Regions from separate parts of the Psychrobacillus sp. FSL K6-4615 genome, predicted to be linked through region 2. Evidence: predicted binding sites of a transcription regulator. Region 2 holds the regulator's gene; the other holds the start of a gene.
The links. Region 2 encodes Rex, which represses fermentation and respiration genes when NADH is low (regulators of the CRP and FNR family bind a similar motif). Its sites were predicted from a motif close to TTGTGAAATATTTCACAA; they were not measured.
Positions count from the first base shown of each region.

Region 1: a site for Rex is predicted at 1,827-1,844, ahead of MKX53_RS07840 (cytochrome c oxidase subunit 2A). Genes of this name have one in related genera too.

Region 1 is NZ_JBBOYQ010000001.1:1,623,913-1,627,338, reverse strand. It holds gene MKX53_RS07850 (dynamin family protein) at 1-470, opposite strand, end outside; gene MKX53_RS07845 (chemotaxis protein CheX) at 1,256-1,708, shown strand; gene MKX53_RS07840 (cytochrome c oxidase subunit 2A) at 1,907-2,029, shown strand; gene MKX53_RS07835 (cytochrome B5) at 2,054-2,530, shown strand; gene MKX53_RS07830 (b(o/a)3-type cytochrome-c oxidase subunit 1) at 2,532-3,426, shown strand, end outside.
Region 2 is NZ_JBBOYQ010000001.1:3,091,721-3,095,146, forward strand. It holds gene groL (chaperonin GroEL) at 1-396, opposite strand, end outside; gene groES (co-chaperone GroES) at 439-723, opposite strand; gene MKX53_RS15450 (CPBP family intramembrane glutamic endopeptidase) at 911-1,639, shown strand; gene MKX53_RS15455 (redox-sensing transcriptional repressor Rex) at 1,713-2,354, opposite strand; gene MKX53_RS15460 (ABC-F family ATP-binding cassette domain-containing protein) at 2,484-3,426, shown strand, end outside.

The sequences.
Region 1 (3,426 bases), 1.5 Mb from region 2:
GAAATGCGGTGTGCATCATCAGTCGAGTCAACTCCAGGAGTATCCATTATAGTAATTCCTTTGGGAAGATTAGACCCAGCATGTCCTATTTCAATTTGAGATACTTTACTTCCGTCTTTTGAATATTTTTTTACTAATTGAATATCATACTCCCCTGAAAATCTAACAGGTGGTTGATCCACAAAGTGAACAAGAGCATAATTTTCTTCTGTATTTTGAACCGTCACAATATTTGCAGAGGTTGGAATCGGGCTAGTTGGCAGTATTTGCTCATCAACTAAGGCATTAATCATACTAGATTTCCCTGCAGAAAAGTGACCTGCAAAAGCGATAGTAAATGTGCCTTTTTCTAATTTTCCTGCAAATAATTTAGACTTACGATAGCGTTCATCATCATTATTCTGTTGGAAAATCGTTGCTAGTAAAGCATTTTGTTCTTTTATCATTTGTAATTCATTTGAGTTCTGCATATAAAAAGTTAATCTCCTTCATAATTCGACAATGTACATCTATCATAGCAAAGTTTTAAAGCCTAAAACAATATTCTTTCACTCTTTTAGTTAATAAGAAAAACCGAGCAAAAAGATGTCCGGTCCTTAAGGAACTGAAACGTAGATATACCGTCAATTTCCGCTCCGAGTGGTCGCTTTCCATGGGCACGGCTTCCTGCCCTTTCTTAAATTCAGAACTCGGACTACTTGAAAGAATGAAGACCACTGCTGATTTCCGCTTCAGGCGGACGCTTTCCGCAAGCTTGGCTTCACCCTCCTCGTTCGCTATGCTCCTGCGGGGTCTTCAGCTCAAGCTATCCTGATTGAGTCGCCGCCTTGCGCTCCGATCAAAATAGGGAGTAGTACTCAATCATAAGATTTCGCGTAGCCTCTCGCTTAAATGATAAGAGTGGTCAAAGTTAAAAGGATAAAATCGTACAGTGTTCATCGTAAATTTTTAAATACTTTCCTAAACTTTTAAAAATGACTCTACTTGTTTTCACAAATAAAGTCATTTCGTCTTTGTTTCATATTGTTTTCGCTTTAGGAGCTATAGATTTTAAAATATATGCCGTTACCCCACCATAAACTAAAATAGCTGATCCAATGAAAATAGCTAACAAAATAATCGCCCTCTCAACTGAATTTGATATTCATTCTCATTGACATAATACCATAGTATATTTTAAATTTCTACAATACCTATTCTTTTTTCCTATATAACATGTTAAAATTGATACATCTATACTAGTTGGAGGGTTAAAATGAGTACTACTAAACATATTCAAACAATTTTAAATGGAACAATCCAATCCTTAAAGTCAGTTATACCAATTTCAATGGATATAAAGTCACCTTCCCTGATGGTTCAACCATTTGTGCAAAAGGAAATGGGCGTACTTATCGGAATCATCGGTGATATTAAAGGGCGAATTATTATTGACTCTACGGCTGAAGCCTTTTCAGCAATTGGAGCTACTATGTTCGGAATGCCATTAGAAGGTGAAATGCTCGAATCATTTACAGGTGAACTCGGGAATATGATAGCAGGTAATCTATGTACCTCCGTTGCTTCAAGTGGAGTTGAAATTGATATTACTCCACCTACTGTTATTGTTGGTACTAGCAGGTTATATGGTTTCCAACATGCTTTTAGACTGCCTGTAGAAATTGAAAATATAGGTGAAATGACCATAATCTTAACGATAGATGAATAGAAAACGGAGCCTCCTTTTAATAGGAAGGTTCTTTTTTTTTGCTTAAAATCATTACAGGAAGGTAATTGTGTTCCAAAAATACCAGATTTCACATATATTTCACAGTTAATAACCGTATGTGTGATTTTTATCACATCATCTCACGACTATTATATTTATGATGAGACTATAGAGTTTAGTAGAAGGAGGTGTAAGTAAATGTCGAAAAAGAAAGAAAAAGACTCTGATTTAAAAGGGACACTTTATTCCGTAGGTTTAGTTGGCGCATTTATATTAGTTACTTGGTTCTTGGCATTCTACTTATTCATAGACAGATTTTGAATTTAAATTGGAGGTTTAAGACTTATGCATATTCATAAGTATGAAAAGTGGTGGCTAACATTTGGGATTAGCTCATTGGTATTATTTTTAACTATCGTCGGTTTTAGTGCATTTCATTATGGTTCCCATCCCCCTTCCGGGAAAATTTATATCGACCCTGAGCGAGTTGATGAGATAGCTCCTTTTAATAAACCAGGAGTTCATAAAGTAGAAGGTGAAGAGTGGGATTATGAAGTAGTTCTTGTAGCGTCTGCGTTCTATTATAATCCACCAGAAATAGAAGTACCTTTAGGTTCGACCATAAAGTTCATAGCAACTACTAAAGATGTAGTTCATGGATTTCAAGTTGCTGGAACTAATATTAATATGATTCTAGAGCCAGGTTATGTTTCGGAATATGTAACAACAGTTGACAAACCTGGTGAATTTTTAATTTTATGTAATGAATATTGTGGCGTAGGACATACCACAATGACGTCCATGTTAAAGGTGGTAGAGTAAAATGACAACGATTAAAGAAAAAGCACAAGAATTTGTAAGAGTTGATCGACGCGATGGGAAACTGGCACTAGCTCATATATATGTAGCATTTATCGCTTTATTCATCGGGGGGCTTTGTGGATTATTACAAGTCCTTGTCCGCTCAGGTCAATTTACACTCCCTTGGGGGATTGGCTATTATCAAGTATTAACTATCCATGGGGTTTTATTAGGTCTTATCTTAACAACTTATTTTATATTAGGTTTTCAAATTGCTGCAATTAGTAAAACATCCGGTACGTTATCAGACAAACAACGATTAGTCGGGTGGATTGGTTTCTGGGTAATGACTGCAGGTACAGTTGCTGCTTCCATAATGGTATTACTCAATGAAGCTTCTGTATTGTATACTTTTTACGCACCACTTCAAGCACATTGGATTTTCTACGTAGGTATGGCACTAGTTGTAGTTGGGTCATGGATAGTAGCTATTGCACAGATTATGAAATATGTGGAATGGCGTAAAGCAAATCCAGGGCAACCTAGCCCACTCTTATCATTTATGGTAATTGTCAATTTGGCGATGTGGATTATCTGTTCTTTAGGAGTAGCTGTAGAAGTAGTATTCCAACTAATTCCTTGGTCATTAGGATGGGTGGATAAGGTTGATGTATTGCTTTCTCGTACATTATTCTGGTATTTCGGTCATCCATTAGTGTACTTCTGGTTGTTACCTGCCTATATGGTTTGGTATGTTGTTATTCCTAAGATCATTGGAGGGAAAATATTCTCTGATGCATTAGCAAGGCTTTCCTTTATGTTATTTTTACTCTTCTCCATTCCTGTTGGTTTCCATCATCAATTGACAGAACCCGGGATTGATTCGTTCTGGAAGTTCTTACAAGTAGTATTAACAA
Region 2 (3,426 bases):
TGCTTTTAGTTCTGTAACTGCTGCAGCAACTGCAAGGTCAATACCTTTACGGATCCCTACTGGGTTAGCACCAGCTGTTACGTTTTTCAATCCTTCGCGAATCATGGATTGTGCAAGTACTGTAGCAGTTGTTGTACCGTCACCAGCGATATCGTTTGTTTTAGAAGCAACTTCTGCCACTAATTTAGCACCCATGTTTTCGAATGCATCTTCCAATTCGATATCTTTTGCAATTGTTACACCATCATTAGTAATAAGTGGTGAACCAAATTTTTTCTCTAGAACAACGTTACGTCCTTTTGGTCCAAGTGTTACTTTAACAGCATCTGCAAGTTTATCCACTCCACGTAGCATTGCACTACGAGCGTCTTCACTGAATTTAATTTCTTTAGCCATGTGTATAGTTACCTCCTGAATATATTTTGTAAAGTTTTATTATTAGCCAATTACAGCTAGTACATCGCTTTCGCGTAATATTAAATAGTCGTTGTTGTCATATTTCACTTCTGTACCTGAATATTTAGAGAAGATGATACGGTCTCCCTCTTTAACGTCAAGTTCAACGCGAGTGCCGTTTTCAAGTACTCGTCCAGTACCTATAGCAACAATTTTTCCCTCTTGCGGTTTTTCTTTAGCAGAGTCTGGAAGTACGATGCCAGATGCTGTTTTTTCCTCAGCTTCGATTAATTCGATTATGATACGATCACCTAATGGTCTTAACAAGTGAAACTACCTCCCTAAAATAGTAAAATGTAATATTATTAGCACTCTTACTCTTTGAGTGCTAACACACTTATAATAATAATTAATCACAGAACATTTTGCAAGTGAGAAGGTATCTTTTTCTTTTATTTCCTATTTCCTATACAATAAAAGGAGAAGGTACATACAGAGAGGAATCAAACTGTTCATGAAACAACAAAAAACCGGTATCTACATTTTAATTGTTTATTGTATTATGCAGTTATCAGGAGCTGTGTTTGCACCGCTTCTTTATAAGTTATTAGAAACTATGGAAATAGAAAATGCGGCCCTCATTGCTTCTGGATGGTGGGTATTTCTTAGTATGGGGATCGCCACATTAATCACCTTGTTCATTATTAAGAAAGACAATAATTACTTAAAACCGTTAAAAGGCAAGTCTAGTCCACTCCTTCAAACAGTTGGTTGGGGAGTTATCGGTTTTTTCCTAGTCCTTTTAGGTCAAGCTTATGCAGCTAACATTGAACAAAAGTTTGGTGTGGATCCTGGATCAGAGAATACAACCCAGTTTATCGAAATCGCCCAAGCTGTACCATTAGCTATTTTTTCCATCGTTATTTTCGCTCCTATTTTAGAGGAGCTCATATTCAGACGCATAATCTTCGGAACATTATTACCAAAAACTAATTTCTTTGTAGCTGCTTCTGTTAGTGCGATTGTATTTGGAATTATTCACTTTGACTTTACGCACATACTACTATATGCAGTATCAGGATTTATATTCTCCTTTATCTATTACAAGACGAAAAGGATTATAGCGTCTATGATTTCCCATATGCTATTAAATGGATTCGTTGTACTCGTTCAATTTTACGGAGATGAAATCCAGCAATTTTTGAAGCAATATTCCAATATGCAGTTAATATTCTTTCAATAGTACCCTCCTATAACTTCTAGTCCTCAATAAAAAGCCTTTGACCCATTAGCATTGTGGTCAAAGGCTTCTTTAGTTATTCAGTATGTTCGTTTCTTATGAGATAAATCAAGGTTTGCAATTCAACAGATAAATCGATTGTGTGTACACGGATCGCATCCGTTGTTTGAATACGAATTGGTGTAAAGTTTAGTATCCCTTTAATAGACGAAGTCCCTAGTTGGTCTGCTACTTGCTGTGCTGATCTACTCGGTAAAGTGAAAATAACTAACTCAATTCCATATTCCTCTAGTTTTTCTAGCATAACACTAGAATGATATACAGGTATATCACTAATAGTCGTTCCCTCAACAGGTGCCTTTGTATCAAAAGCTACGACAATCTTAGTGTTATGATTTTTTTGGAAGTTATACTTCAAGAAAGCAGTTCCCAAACTACCAACACCAATAAGCGCGACATTCGCTGCCTCATCCTGATCAAGTGTTTTACGGAAAAACTCCAGTAACGTTGGTACTTCATAGCCGTAACCCTTTTTCCCGAGAGCACCAAAATGAGAGAAATCTCTTCTAATTGTTGCGGAATCAATCTTCATCGCTTCACTCAATTCCTGTGAAGAAACTCTTTTATGTCCAGCATTATCAAAGCTTTGTAAAAATCTATAATATAATGGAAGTCTTTTTGTAGTTGCTTGAGGAATTCTTGGTATATCTGGTTTCATAAAAATCCTCCTAGTTTAGTCAAACAAATCGTTTTTATCTTACTAGACATTTCTACCATTGTAAAGCTATGGCGTTGCAACAACAAGCCCTATCTATTACACTTAAGTTAGAATTGAGGTGCGAATACTGTGATCGTTTTACAAGTCAATCAAATAACAAAATCCTTTAACGGTGAAGATATATTAACAAACGTAAAGCTAGAGGTTCAGGACAGAGACCGGGTCGCCCTTGTTGGCAGAAACGGTGCTGGAAAATCTACTTTACTTAAAATAATCGCTGGTGAAATGTCATACGATTCAGGCGAAATCATTATGCCCAAAAATATTCGTCTTGGCTATCTAGAGCAACATGCAGGTCTAGAATCTAAGCTGACTATTTGGGACGAAATGAAGACTATTTTTAGTCATCTCATTAACTCAGAAAAAGAGCTTCGTTCCTTAGAATCACAGATGGCTGATCCTTCTGTATATGAAGATACCGAGGCTTATGCAAGAGTGGCAGCAACGTACGATGAATTGCAATTAGCTTTCAATGAAGCTGGTGGTTATCGCTTCGAATCTGATATTCGATCTATCCTACATGGCATGCAGTTCTTCCCAGAAGATTATGAGAAGCCAGTGCAAGCATTGTCTGGTGGTCAAAAAACGAGACTAGCATTAGCTAAAATGCTTTTAAGTAAGCCAGACTTACTTATCCTCGATGAGCCTACCAACCATTTGGACATTCAAACATTAAGCTTTTTAGAAAATTATTTAAAGAATTATAATGGCGCTGTTCTTATCGTATCGCATGATCGTTACTTTTTAGATCAGGTAGTTACCTTTGTGTATGAGGTATCTCGTCATAATGTAGCAAGATTTGTTGGAAACTATAGCTCTTACTTAACGCAAAAAGCAAAAAACTATGAATTAGATAGTAAGAAATATGAAAAACAGCAAGAGGAAAAAGCAAAGCTAGAGGAGTTTGTTAGTAAAAACCTAGCTCGTGCCTCTACGACTAAAATGGCCCAATCTAGACGGAAGGTTATTGAAAAAACAGACTGGATGGATTCCCCAGATGGCGATGAAAAAT